2 linked regions of the Thermoleptolyngbya sichuanensis A183 genome follow. The protein of the gene in region 2 interacts with the protein of the main gene of each other region in a pairwise test. Links are inferred from orthologs where the notes say so. Each region holds a gene or a part of one and is shown on either strand. Other genes may lie near its edges.

The links. Proteins that work in one complex are often made in the same cells at the same time.
Region 1: the proteins of ligA (region 2) and leuS interact in binary tests that used the Escherichia coli proteins (3 or more experiments, as listed by UniProt). The link is inferred for Thermoleptolyngbya sichuanensis A183 from one-to-one orthologs.

The regions. Positions count from the first base shown.
Region 1 is NZ_CP053661.1:2,647,386-2,653,581, reverse strand. What follows is about bases 285-3,460. They hold leuS (leucine--tRNA ligase), read left to right. Parts: upstream 285-675; coding sequence 676-3,246; downstream 3,247-3,460. Other genes in these bases: HPC62_RS11025 (elongation factor G), read right to left, coding at 3,314-3,460; arsB (ACR3 family arsenite efflux transporter), read left to right, coding at 285-325. In the rest of the region: more of arsB, read left to right, coding at 1-284; more of HPC62_RS11025, read right to left, coding at 3,461-5,353; HPC62_RS11020 (DEAD/DEAH box helicase), read right to left, coding at 6,042-6,196.
Region 2 is NZ_CP053661.1:1,035,023-1,043,208, reverse strand. The notes cover bases 3,073-6,028. They hold ligA (NAD-dependent DNA ligase LigA), read right to left. Parts: upstream 5,621-6,028; coding sequence 3,524-5,620; downstream 3,073-3,523. Other genes in these bases: HPC62_RS04500 (helix-turn-helix domain-containing protein), read right to left, coding at 5,834-6,028; HPC62_RS04510 (hypothetical protein), read left to right, coding at 3,130-3,504; HPC62_RS04515 (alpha/beta hydrolase), read right to left, coding at 3,073-3,157. Also shown: HPC62_RS04520 (helix-turn-helix domain-containing protein), read right to left, coding at 504-881; more of HPC62_RS04515, read right to left, coding at 1,535-3,072; more of HPC62_RS04500, read right to left, coding at 6,029-6,073; HPC62_RS04495 (hypothetical protein), read left to right, coding at 6,213-6,464; argJ (bifunctional ornithine acetyltransferase/N-acetylglutamate synthase), read left to right, coding at 6,616-7,857; HPC62_RS23830 (glycosyl hydrolase 108 family protein), read left to right, coding at 7,871-8,186. UniProt on the Escherichia coli protein: DNA ligase that catalyzes the formation of phosphodiester linkages between 5'-phosphoryl and 3'-hydroxyl groups in double-stranded DNA using NAD as a coenzyme and as the energy source for the reaction.

The DNA of each region.
Region 1 (6,196 bases), 1.6 Mb from region 2 along the record:
GCTGTTTGTGCAGACGAACTTTATTTTTCTGATTTCCTACGGGGCAGCCCAAAAACTGGGCCTCTCTTACGAAGACGCGGCTCCGGCAGCGATGATCGGTGCGAGTAACCATTTTGAAGTGGCGATCGCCACGGCCGTCACGCTCTTCGGCCTCAACTCTGGCGCGGCGCTGGCGACCGTGGTGGGCGTGCTGATCGAAGTGCCCGTCATGCTAATGCTGGTGGAAGTTTGCAAGCGCACAGCGTTCTGGTTTCCCCGTGAACCGGAAAAAGCGACGCTACCCGACCCTCGATGTATTCGGAATTTGCCGCAGAACCCGCTATGAAACCAACCCAGGAACCAACATAATGTCTGGTAAAGCTAGGTCACGGCCCAGAAGCGGCGATCGCCACGGTACAGGCCGTGCGATCGGGGGCGCTGTCGGTGGCGGCACAGCGGGAGTTTGTGCATCAGTTTGCCTAGCACTAGGTTGTGCAGGGTCAGGAAAGAGGGCGATCTCGCTAGCCAATGAAGCATCAGGGCTGTGCAGAGGGGAGAGGGCGCTGATCAGGGGCGATCGCCTTCTGGGTCGCTGCCCCACAATTCCGCCCGTCCCAGGCTGCGTTTAAGGCTTAAAATGGAGGGTACTTTCCGTTCCCCATCCCTGCAAACCAAGACATACAAGGAGTTGCGTTCGTGGAGTCCCGATACAACCCCGCCGAGATTGAGGAAAAGTGGCAAACTGCGTGGGACGCGCAAGGGCTAGACCAAACGCTGGAAGACCCTAGCAAGCCCAAGTTTTACGCGCTGTCCATGTTTCCCTATCCGTCGGGCAATCTGCACATGGGCCACGTCCGCAACTACACAATTACCGACGTGATCGCCCGCGTGCAGCGAATGCGCGGCTATCGCGTGCTACACCCGATGGGTTGGGATGCGTTTGGACTGCCTGCGGAAAATGCGGCGATCGATCGGGGCATTGCGCCTGCCAAGTGGACCTATCAGAACGTCGCCCAGATGCGCGCCCAGCTCAAGCGGCTGGGCCTGTCCTACGACTGGGACCGCGAAGTCACCACCTGCTCGCCCGATTATTACAAATGGACGCAGTGGATTTTTCTGCAATTTTTCCAGGCAGGGCTGGCCTACCAGAAAGAAGCAGCGGTGAACTGGGACCCCATCGACCAGACTGTGCTAGCGAACGAGCAGGTCGATAGCGAGGGCAAATCCTGGCGATCGGGCGCAAAGGTGGAGCGGCGTTTGCTGAAGCAGTGGTTTTTGAAAATCACCGACTACGCTGAACAACTGCTGCAAGACCTGAACCAGCTCGACGGCTGGCCCGAGCGCGTCCGCCTGATGCAGGAAAACTGGATCGGCAAGTCTACGGGCGCAGAGGTCGTCTTCAAAACCGAAGCAGGCGACGACCTGACGGTTTATACGACGCGCCCCGACACGCTGTGGGGGGCGACCTTTATGGTGCTGTCGCCGGAGCATCCGCTGGTGGACAAGCTAACAACCCCAGCCCAGTCTGCCGCCGTCGCCGCCTACAAAGCCGAGGCCGCTGACAAGAGCGAAATCGATCGCACGGCGGAAGATCGCGAGAAAACGGGCGTGTGGACGGGCAGCTACGCGATTAACCCGGTAAACGGTGAGCAGATTCCCGTCTGGATTGCTGACTATGTGCTGATGGGCTACGGCACGGGCGCGATTATGGCGGTGCCCGCGCACGACCAGCGCGACTTTGAGTTTGCCCGCAAGTTTGGGCTAAAGGTGAAGGTTGTGGTGCAGCCGGAAGGCGAGACACTGGATGGCGACACGATGACCGTGGCTCATGCAGGCGAGGGCGTGATGGTTCATTCTGGGCCACTGGACGGCATCCCGGCGGGCAAAGGCGCTGGGCAGAGCGTGGAAGCCGCCGTGAAATGGCTAGAAGCCAACGGCAAAGGCAAGGGCACGGCTAACTATCGCCTGCGGGACTGGCTGATTTCTCGTCAGCGCTATTGGGGCTGCCCGATTCCGGTGGTGCATTGCCCCAGTTGCGGCACAGTGCCCGTTCCCGATGACCAGCTTCCCGTGACGCTGCCAGAACAGGTGGAGTTTTCGGGGCGGGGGCCGTCGCCCCTGGCGAAGCTAGAGAACTGGGTGAATGTGCCCTGCCCTAGTTGCGGCGAACCCGCCAAGCGCGAAACCGACACGATGGACACGTTTATCTGTTCGTCGTGGTATTTCCTGCGCTATCCTGATGCGCGAAATGAAAGCGCTGCCTTTGACCCGGCCAAGACGAACGACTGGATGCCGGTGGATCAATACGTCGGCGGCATTGAACACGCGATTTTGCACCTGCTGTATTCGCGATTCTTTACCAAAGTGCTGCGCGATCGCCACTTGCTCAACTTCGACGAACCCTTCAAGCGCCTGCTGACCCAGGGTATGGTGCAGGCGGCCGCCTACAAGAACCCGGTGACGGGCAAATACATCGCTCCGGCGGATATTGCCGACCTGTCTGATCCCCGCGATCCTGCCACGGGCGACAGGCTGGAGGTCGTCTTCGAGAAAATGTCGAAGTCGAAATACAACGGCATCGACCCGAAGGACGTGCTGGAGAAATACGGCGCAGACACCGCCCGCATGTTCATTTTGTTCAAAGCACCGCCAGAGAAGGATCTGGAATGGGACGATGCCGATGTAGAGGGGCAGTTCCGCTTTTTGAACCGGGTCTGGCGCTTGGTTACGGAATTCCAGGCATCAGGGGCGAAGCCGCAAGGTTCTGGCGAACTGACCAAGCCCGAAAAGGATCTGCGGCGGGCGATTCATACAGCAATTAAGGAAATCACCGAAGACCTAGAGGGCGACTATCAGTTTAATACGGCAGTGTCGGAGCTAATGAAGCTGAGCAATGCGCTGAATGATGCTCCCTGCAAGGAGTCTCCAGTTTACGCCGAAGGAATTGAAACGCTGCTGGCGCTGCTGGCTCCCTTTGCGCCACACATTGCTGAGGAACTGTGGCACCTGCTGGGACATGCCGACTCAGTGCATCATCACGCCTGGCCTGTGGCCGATCCAGAAGCGCTGGTGGTGGATGAGATTCCGCTGGTGATTCAGATTATGGGCAAGACGCGGGGCACCATTCAGGTGCCTGCGGGAGCCGATGCCCAAACGCTAGAACAACTGGCCACAGAGTCCGAACTGGCCCAGCGCTATATCGAGGGCAAGACCATCAAAAAAGTGGTTGTCGTACCGGGCAAGCTGGTAAATTTCGTGGTGCAGTAAGCCACAAAAAAGTCCCCCTTGCCAAGGGGGATTTGGGGGGATCTAAAGTACTGGTTCGACCGAAGTCTTAGCCACCATTGCTGCGGGCAAGGACGCGCTCAGCAACTTTATCGGGCACTTCTTGCAGGTGGTCGAACTGCCAGCGGAAGAAGCCGACCCCCATTGTGAGCGATCGCAATTCGACAATTAGATCATGCATTTCCGCCTGGGGCAGGTAAGCCGACACCTCATCCCAGCCGCGCCAGTTGCTCTTGGCATCGTAGCCCAGTACTTGACCGCGCCGCCCGCTCACCAGCCGCAGCACCTTGGAAGTGAACTCGCTGGGAATGGAAATGGCGATCGCCAAAATCGGCTCTAGCAACTGCGGTTCGCATTTGGGCAGTCCCTCCTGCATGGCCAACCGCGCCGCCTGCTTAAATGCCTGCTCTGAGCTATCGACGCTGTGGTAAGAGCCGTTCGTCAGCGTCACTGCCACATCCACCACCGGGAAGCCCAGCGGCCCGTGGGCGAGGTATTCCCGCACGCCAATTTCCACGCCGGGGATGTACTGCCGGGGCACTACGCCGCCCACAATTGTTTCGCTAAACTGGAAGCCCTCACCCCGCGCCAGCGGCTGGATGTCGATATACACATCGCCAAACTGACCGTGTCCACCGGTCTGGTGTTTGTAGCGTCCGTGGACATTCTTACCGGGGCGGCGGATCGTTTCCTTGTAGGGAATTTGCGGCAGGTGCGTACTCATGGGCAGGCTGTATTTGCGGCGCAGGCGATCAAGCGCCACCTTCAGGTGAATGTCGCCTTGGCCCCAGAGGATCACTTCCCGCGTGTCGCCGTGCTGCTCCCAATAGAGCGATGGGTCTTCTTCCAGCAGTTTCGTCAGGGCGCTGCTCAGCTTCACTTCGTCGTTGCGGTTTTCGGCGGTGAGGGCGAGGGCATACACCGGGGCGATCGCCTCTGCCTTGGGCAATGCATCGACCGCGACCCCATTAGCGCTCAGCGTATCACCCGTTTTCACCCCTTCCATCCGCGCCAGCGCCACCACGCAGCCCGCATAGGCCCGCTGCACGCTCTGCTGCTGCTGCCCCATCAGGCGATACATGCCGCCCATCCGCACGCCGTTCAGGGTCATGCCGTCCGTCAGCATTCCGCGCCAGACGCGCACCAGCGACAGCTTGCCGCCCTGGGGCGTGTAGTAGGTCTTTAGCACCTGGGCCAGCGGCTCGTTGCCCGCAGGGATGCCGCGATGTTCTGCCATGACGCTGGGTTCAGGACACTCCCGCAACAGCGCTGCCAGCAGCGGCCGCACGCCAAAATCTTTCTCGGCCACGCCGATGAACACGGGCACAATCAGGTCTGCGCCCAGTTCCATTTTCAAATCGGTGATAATTTCCTCTTCTGGCGGCTCAATTTCTTCCAGCAGTTCCTCCAGCAGGTGATCGTCAAAATCAGCCAGCGTTTCTAGCATTTCAACACGGGCGGCGTGTTCAGCTTCACGTAGTGCCTCCGGCAGCGGCACCGGATCGGCGGGCGCACCCGGATGATAGTGATACGCCTGCTCCGTCACCAAGTCGATAAAGCCCTGCAAGGTTTCGCCCTGACCGATGGGATATTGATGCAGCACCAAAGGTCGGCTCGACACCTGCTTCAGCGCGTTCAGGATGTCGGCAAAGCTGTCGTTGGCTCGATCCATCTTGTTGATAAAGACTAGGTGGGGGATTTCCCAGTCGTCGAGGAATTGGAACAGCGGAGCCAGCGTCAGCACTCGCGCCTGATCTGGCTCGCAGACTACCACGGCGGCATCTACGCCCATCAGCGCGTTGCAGGTTTCCTGAGCAAATTCCACCGAGCCAGGGCTATCGAGAAAGGTAAACAAAATGCCGCCCTGCTGAGTGCTGGCGGCATTAATTTCAACGGTCATCTGGCGATCGCGGGCTTCGGGTGATGCATCCCCGACCGTGTTTTTATCATTCACGCTGCCCTTGCGGGAAATGGCTCCAGTGACAAACAGCAAGCTTTCCAGAAGCGTCGTTTTGCCGCTGAGATAGGGCCCCACGATCGCCACGGTTCTAGTACGGCTTTCTGCATTTGTGCTAACAGTTTCAGACATAGAAAATTCCTCCTGATATTTCAGCTTGATGACTCACCCTGGTCGGGTTCAAGCAGTTGAAACCAGAGGATTTCTGCCGATGCGGTTAAGAAGGTTTGAAACGACGGGCCGGGCGTTTTACTCGGTCATCTGAAGCGCTCTAGTCTTGATCAATCTCTCGATGATTTGAATCTCGATGATTTGAATCAGAGATGATCAAGAATCAACCGTTCCCACAGGTTTTTCAAACGGCACTTCATGTATTAAGAAGCGGTATAAAACGACTCATGCTTGTGTAGAGAAGCATGAGGGCGATCGCCCCATGTCAACTGAACCGACTCCAAAGACTTTGCTGGTATTTCGCAGGTGGATTAAGGCAGGAATCCTTAGATACGACCAGATATGACCTGATCTGAGTTGAGCTTAATTTGAGATTAAATGAGTAGAGAATGACTGATCCCAACTGCATTAGCTTCAGATTAACCTGACCATAATCTACGGAGGATCTCCAGTTAAAAAAATTCACCGATGGTAACAGTTCGCATTAGCTATGTCTGAGCCAACAGTCCTGGGGAAACATTGCCTCGTCCAAACCAACAGACTTGGGGGACGCTTCGTCCCCTGCAAAAGGGGGTTTGGGGGATATCCCCCAAGGCTGTTGGCTCGAAGCCAAAACTTCTCATACAGCAGGAATCAGAAGCTAGCGCCTTTACTCAATTCCCTCATTCACCGGGAAGCGATCAATCAGGGCGATCGCCCGTCGAGCATTATCCCGCAAGCTAGACGGCAGGTACGGCACATGGGGAAGTTGCGACATAAAATCCAGCGTCCGCCGCAGCACGCGGACGATATCGCCCTCATCCA
Region 2 (8,186 bases):
GGTCACGCTGGGGTGTGGAATCTGTTTGCTCAACTCACCACCGTTGAGACCCGTTGGGAAATCCTCGATTGGTACCATCTCAAAGAAAACCTCTACAAAGTCGGTGGGTCGCTCAAGCGCTTAGCAGCGGCGGAAATGCTGTTATGGCAAGGTCAAGTGGAAGCCGCCAGGGCCCTCTTTGCCGACTGTCGGCGCAAGCAAGCCCGCAATTTTGAAGCCTATCTGAGCACCCATCGCTCTCGCATCGTGAATTATGGGTTCTACCAGGCTGAGCAACTCTGTTCTATTGGATCAGGAGCCGTAGAATCGGCTGTCAAACAGATTGGGCGACGCCTCCAAATTTCGGGTGCTCGCTGGAATACGGCCTCCGTTAATGCCATGTTGAGTCTGCGCTGTGCCTACCTCAATGGACAGCTCGCCAGTTGACTGTTTCATCGAAAGTGGGATGCTCCTGGAATCCTCGAACCAGTTGCCAAAATTTGACTCGTTCGATTTGCACCCGTTCAGTTTCCTTTTTGTCGGGATACAGCGTTTTTTTTAAGGGTTAAGTTCAGTTTCTCTAACATACGAAACATCGTCGAAACGCCAATCCAAACACCGACCCTTTGTTCCAGCAAGTCACACAACTCTGCCAATGTCGCGTCATGATTTGATTCAGCAATCGTTTTTAGGATCTCTAGTTGCTCATTACTTAATTTGGTTGGCGTTTGCTCAGTGCGGCGTTTGGGGGCAATCTCACCTGTTTCCCGATATTGTTTGATCAGCTTTCGCACGAAACTGTAAGCAACTCGAAATTGTTGAGCGATTTGACGTTGCGACGTATTCCCTTCAATGTAGACATCAATAATTTTTTGTCTAAGATCTAGTGAGTAGGGTCGCATTTGAGTTAAGGGTAAAGTAAATTCACTGAATAGATTATATCAAAATACGCCTCACTAGGCTAGAAATTGCTATAGCTCCTAATAGAAAACCTTCAGAGACAGAGCCTTGAAGTCATAAAACAGTCATGAAACCTTATCCAACGCAGTAATTCTCCAGAAACAAAACCGAATGCGAATAAGGTTCCAAGCTTGTCAAGCTCTATAGACCACTCCTTTTGTGAAGATCATGTAAAGCTGATATCCTTTCGGCTCCTAAGTGAAATCACTTATTCACATGCACATCTTTTATCAGCTTTTCGAGTTTTCTACAAGGACATATAATATAACCTGAAGAATGTTATAATATAAACTGAAGAATGTAAAGTTAGGTTGTAACTTGTGTCTTTTGCAACAGTTCATCCTGGCAATCAGACACGTAGGACTCTTTAAGAGATTCTTCAGTAATCGCTAATACAGTATTTTTTGGCGTTGGAGAGTTTTTTGCATAAGCTGAGCTTATGTGTTTTCCCACCATTTGGCGATCGCACTGATCTCTTTTAATACATTTCAATCTCCGTAATAGCACCAGGAAACCGTTCGCCACAAGTCATCAGCAGTCGGATAAGTGCATCACGGCTTTGCAAAGCTGCAAACTAAGCTGAGGTAAGCCTTACTCAGGGTTTCCGAGCATTCGCCTGGGCGAGTTGATCGGGAGTGAAGCGCTCCACAATGCTAAGGGGTAGCTGGTCATCCTGGAGTTGCTCGATGTAGCGGGCGCTGAGAAACGGGCGGTAGGTATCGTCCTGATTCAGATAGGTTTGGAAAAAGGCGAGGCTAACGGTGCGGAGATAGTAATGGGCGATCGCCGGATCGGGTCCCACGACTTCCGGCGGCAGGTTAACCGCTACATTGTCTTCTGCGGGTACATCGATCGCGGAAAAGTGGGTCGCGTTTTGCAGCAGCAGCAGATAGCGATGAGGCGTGGTCAGCCAGGTAAAGGGCGTAATTTGCTCCGGCAGCGCAGGGGTGACCGTATCGGCTCCGCTGGAAACGATCAGCGTGGGCACATCTAGCGCCGCATAGCCTTCTTCCCCAAACAGGCTGCTGCCCAGGGTGTTGATGGCGATAATGGCTTTTACCCTGGGGTCACGCAGGTTGTTGGAATCCAGCACCCAGTTTTGCAGGCGGCATTGAAGCAGCAGCGACAGGTTCAGGGTTTCATCAAGCCTGCATTCCTGGTTTAGCCGACTGAGATCAATCGGGGTGCCCGCAATGGCAAAGGCTGTGTAGCCACCGAGCGACTGTCCAACTACGCCTACTTGATCGGTATCGATCAAGTTCTTGAACCGGGGGTCACGCTCTAGCGTGTTGAGCAGACAGGTAATGTCCTGGGGGCGCTGGACAAATTCAGCGGGTTCAGTTTCGTTGCGAACAATCCCGTCAATCAGGTCTTCCAGGCGTTTGGTGTTGCTGCCGGGATGTTCTGGCACCGCAACCGCAAAGCCATAGGACGCAAGATGTTGAGCAATGTAGCTGAAGGTGAGACGATTGGAGCCTAGCCCGTGGGAGATGACCACCAGCGGCATGGCATTGGGCGGCTGATTTTGGCGATCTGCGACAGGCAGGTAGAGATCGACCTCCAGCGGGCGATTGCCAAAGCGTCGTCCTGTATAAACCAGGCTATGATCCGCAGGGGAATACAGACTAGCGGGGGTACTTAAACAGCCGCGAAACTGTTCCTGCGTGAGGGTCTGAAGCGAAACCGTGTAGCGGCCGGGACGCACCGGATTGATCTGGGACGTGGAAACCACTGGCTCTAGGCGGGCATTGTCTTCGGAAATCAGGGCGATCGCATCAATGGCCTGCTTGGTCTGGTTCACCAGCCGCTCGATGGACGAAATAATAGAAAACGCGCGGGTCAGGTCAATGCGCATCGTGTCTACTGGAAAATGCTCCAGCACGTTGAGCGGCGTTAGACCGTTTTCTCCATCGGCCGCCGCCAGCACCAGGGCCGACCGCAGTGCCCGCTTGCCCGACAGGTTCGACCCGGTGCGAACGACTTCGCCCAGCCGTTGTAGCAACAGTTCGCCCTGGTCGGAATAGAGAAACTGGGACACGGCCCAGGGGGTCAGGTTTAGCTCCAGCCGGTTTTTGAGGAGTTGTTCGAGCTGTTGGAGTTGTTCTTCTGTGGCATAGTGCCGGGCATAAACCCGCAGATTTTCAGTATAGCGCCCTTCTTCGGCATAAATCCGCAGGGCGCGGACGGAAATTGAGCGCTCAAACGGACCCAGCGACACCAGCACTCGCTCGGCTGCGCGGAGGGGCGGGGCGACGAGCGCTAGGGGCAGAGCAAAGGCGGATGCAAGCAGGGCCCGCCGCCAGCGTTTATTGCTGCAAATGCGATGTCTGGGGTGGCATTGTGGCGATCGCCCGACCCTTAGCCCGCGTGCGCCTTTCTGATTCTGAGCTAGCAGATGTGCTGGCAAAAATTGTGGCGATCGCCCAACCCTCAGCCCGCGTGCGCCGCTATTGCCAACCTGCTGGCCAGCCACGCCCGCAATCCATCGGCGCAGGCAGCGTCGAACGGACAGGGCAGACGAAAACAAACCAGGAGGCACGGGCATTGATTCAGGAGTTGGCGTAGGTCGGCTTTGGAAAAACGCTCAGGGCGACGCTCCCTCTGAATTTGACAGTAATTTGAGGAGATCCGCCTCTGACAATTGGGTGATTTTTAGAGCGATCGCCTTTTCCAATTTTGACCCCGCGTCTTCACCCACGACCACGAAATCAGTCTTCTTGCTAACGGAACTCGTCACCTTGCCGCCTGCTGCTTTAATCCGTTCAGCGGCTTCATCCCGTTTCAGCGTGGGCAGGGTTCCCGTCAGCACAAAGGTTTTGCCTGCCAGCGTTTGGGGTTTGTCAGATGCAGGTTGCGCCTCGCCTGCCAGGGTCAACCCTGCCGCCCGCAGCCGCTCCACGAGCGCTTGGTTGGCAGGTACGCGGAACCACTGATAGACCGACCGGGCGATTTCCGGGCCAATGCCGTAGACAGCGGCAATGTCCGATTCTTCAGCCGCAGCCAGGGCTTCGACGGTTGGAAAGGCTTCGGCCAGCGTTTGTGCGTTGACTGCGCCGACGTGCCGGATACCCAGCCCAAATAAGACGCGCCACCAGGGTTGGGTTTTGGATTGGGCGATCGCCCTAACTAGATTTTCAGCGGATTTTTTGCCCATCCGGTCAATGCCGATCAGTTGCTCTGCCGTCAGGTCATACAGGTCGGCAACGCTGTTCAGCAAGCCGCGATCGCCCAACTGCTGCACCCACTTCTCGCCCAGTCCGTTGATATCGAGCGCCTGCCGCGAGGCCCAATGCACCAGGGAACCGCGCACGATCGCCGGACAGGATGAATTCACGCAGCGGGTGACGGCCTCCTCTTCCGGGCGCACCAAGGGCTGCCCGCACACGGGGCAATGGGTCGGCAGTTGAAACGGTTCTGCCCCGGCGGGTCTCAGTTCCGGCAGCACGCGCACCACTTCGGGAATGATTTCGCCCGCCTTTCGCACAATCACCGTATCGCCCACGCGCACATCCAGCGCCGCGATGAAGTCGGCATTATGCAGCGTCGCCCGCGAAACAGTCGTGCCTGCAAGCTGCACTGGGGCCAGTTCTGCAACAGGCGTGACCGCGCCCGTCCGCCCCACCTGCACGGAAATGCCCTGCACGACGGTCGGCGCTTCTTCGGCGGGATACTTGAGGGCGATCGCCCAGCGCGGAAACTTTTGGGTAAAGCCCAGCCGTTCCTGCAACGCCAGCCCGTTCAGCTTGATCACCAGCCCGTCAGTGAGGTAGGGCAGGTCAAACCGGGCCCGCTCCCAGTGGTCGGCAAACTGGCGCACCTCCTCCAAGGATTCGCACAGCTTGCGGTTCGGATTCACCCGAAAGCCGAGCGTTTGCAGCAAATCCAGCGCTTCCCACTGAGACGAAGGCTTAGGAAAATCCCCGTCTCCTGCAAGATGCAGCGTGTAGGCAAAAAAGTCGAGCCGCCGCCGCGCCACAATCCGCGAATCGAGCTGGCGCAGGGTTCCCGCCGCCGCGTTGCGCGGGTTGGCAAACAGGGCCTCGCCCGCCTCCTCGCGCTCTTGGTTAATCTGCTGAAACACGTCCAGCGGCAAAAACGCCTCGCCCCGCACCTCCACCACGGGCGGCAGGTGTTCGCCCTTCAGCCGCAGCGGAATCGAGCGAATCGTCCGCACGTTGGGCGTAATGTCTTCCCCCGTTACGCCATCGCCCCGCGTCGCCCCGCGCACCAGCAGCCCGTTTTCGTAGGTCAGCGCCAGGGCGGAGCCGTCAATTTTTAGCTCGCAAACATAGGCCGAGTCGGGCAGCGCGGGCTGAGCCTCGGCAACGGTCGCGTAATAGCGTCGCCAGCGCGTGTCCCAAGTGGCAACTTCTGCCAGGTTGAAGGCGTTTTCCAGGCTGTAGAGCGGAATATTGTGGCGGATGGAGGTGAATTGGCTGGAGGGGCGATCGCCCACGCGCTGGGTGGGACTGTCGGGCGAAATCAGCGTCGGGTCTGCGGCTTCCAGATCCTGAAGCTCTCGATAAAGCTGGTCATACACCGCATCGGGCAGCGTTGGCGCATCCAGCACGTAATATTCGTAGCTGGCCTGGTTCAGCAGGTTCCGCAGTTCGGCGGCCCGCTGCGCTGGCGTGGGGGCTTGGGGAGAAGCAGTTGCAGAATTGGGAGGTTTGGCTGCCACGGTCGGTCTGGGTTAAAAGCGCAGGTTGATGATTCGCTTCTCGATTTTAGAGTCAGCCTTGCGCCTTTGGGATAGCCGGGATACCCGTTGCACAGACATACATGTTCAGAGCGCTTTTAAGCTGGGAGCCATAGACAAGTTGACTTGTAGGGTGCTGTTAGGCGTAGCCGTAACGCACCGCCCCGCAAGGCTTTGATGCGATGAGGCAAGTAATTAACTTGACGCGAAGTTGTCAGGGATTTCATCCACAGACTGGACATTTAAGACTTGCATAAGCGTCTTCCACTGTTGCGGAGTAAGCTTTGCCTCTGTCTCTCCAGATATCCAACGCTGATAGGTTCGTAGCGGAATACCGCAGTGAACAGCAAATTCAGCCTGCGACAAATTCGTGCGCTGAATCCTGAGTTTTTCAATTGGGGAGTCACTGTCTTGCGGTCGCTTATCTTTACTCATCCATTCAAATTTCACACGCCATATTGACACACGCCTAATTGGCACGTCACAATGGCGTTCATGTTTAACGGCAGAGAACAGCCCAAAGTTGCAGCGGGCTGTCCTGCCTCAGTGTCTCATTTCTCCTAACAAAAATACTATGAGCTATTACGACCAGCTTCATCCGTGGGTGGTCTATCGTCTGCTGCCCAATTGTCAAACGATTGCCGTGGCTCGGTTTCGGCGGCGCAACGATGCAGAGATGTATCTAGTTGCGGTGCGGCACTTGGTGCAGAATGCGCAGTGGGCGATCGCTTTTGATCCACCACCTATGCCAACGGCAGGGGCAAAGCGGCGATCGCCAAATTTTTTGGACGCTTCTGCCAAAGGGAAAGAACGCCAGCGCAATTGAATTCTCCATATACGTTTATGAACGATCGCCGCTACACAGTCCATTTCTGATTTATCCTTTAGCCTTTGATCCGTGTGATTCCGTAGATTTTGATCTTTCGATCTGTTGAGTTGATCTGTTGAGTTGTTTCCGCATCAAGCAGGGGTTAAATATGGCTGAGTGGCACGAAATTCCGGGTGGCGTAACTGCGCCGAAGGGCTATCGGGCAGCGGGCATTGCCGCAGGGCTAAAGCCGTCAGGTGCGCCGGATCTGGCGCTGATTTATTCAGAAGTGGAGGCGATCGCCGCTGGAGTGTTTACCACCAGCCAGGTGAAGGCAGCCTGCGTAGACTATTGCCGTCAGCGGCTAGAGGCAAAGGCGACGGCGCGGGCTATTCTGTGCAATGCGGGTCAGGCGAATGCAGCCACGGGTTCTCAGGGCTGGGAGGATGCCCTGGAAAGTGCCCAGCTTTTGGCGACAGCGCTGAATATTCCAGTCGAGCAAGTGCTGGTGGCTTCGACGGGAGTCATTGGGCAGCGCATCCGCATGGAGCAGCTACGGTCGGGCATTCCCAATCTGGTGGCCGCCGCCACGCCCGACGGCTCCGATGCCGCTGCCAAAGCCATCATTACCACCGACCTAGTGACCAAGAGCGTGGCGCTGGAAACGACGCTGGACGGTCGCCCGGTGCGAATTGGCGGCATTTGCAAGGGATCTGGCATGATCCACCCCAACATGGCGACGATGCTGGCCTTTGTCACCTGCGACGCGACCGTTTCGCCCCATCTCTGGCAGCAAATGCTAAGCCGCGCCGCCGATAAAAGCTTTAACCAGATCACGGTAGACGGCGATACTAGCACCAACGACACGCTGCTGGCGCTGGCCAACGGCGAATCCCGCACACCCGCGATCACCGAGCCGGGCCCCGATGCCGAGCGGCTAGAGGGAATGCTGACGGAGGTGTGTATGCGGATGGCCAAGGCGATCGCCCGCGATGGCGAAGGCGCAACCTGCCTGCTGGAAATTCGAGTCAGCGGCGCACCAGACGACGCAGCCGCCCGCCAGGTAGCCCGCACGATTGCCGGGTCGTCCCTGTTCAAATCGGCAGTGTTTGGGCGCGACCCAAACTGGGGTCGCATCGCCGCCGCCGCTGGGCGAGCCGGGGTGCCCTTCGACCAGGGCGAACTCCAAGTCAAGCTGGGCGACTTTTTGCTGATGGATCACGGACAGCCGCTGCCCTTCGATCGCCCCGCCGCCAGCAACTACATGAAGCAAGCCGCTGCTGGGGAATACCTGAAAACCGACACGGTGCTGGTATCCGTCAGCATTGGCAGTGGCCCTGGAATGGGCATGGCCTGGGGCTGCGACCTCAGCTACGACTATGTGAAGATCAACGCAGAATATACGACCTAGAAGGGCGGTTCCGATGGATGGACTGACGCTGCGGGCGATCGCCGCCGACACAATTAGCTACGCCATCGGCTCGATTCGCAGCAATCGGGCGCTGGTGCAGTCGGTGCAGGCCTCGCTGAACCGGATTGGGCACCCGGTTGGAACTGCCACAGGCGACTGGAACCCCCATACGGAGGCGGCCTACCGCGCCTTCGCTGCCCAACACCAGCTGCCCCCCGACGAGCTATCGCCCCGGTTGGCCAGCCTGCTGCTGAGCCTGCCCACGGTTCACACCCCGCCCGCACCCGCGCCCAGTCCGGCCCCGATCGCCCAACCTGCCCCAAATCCAA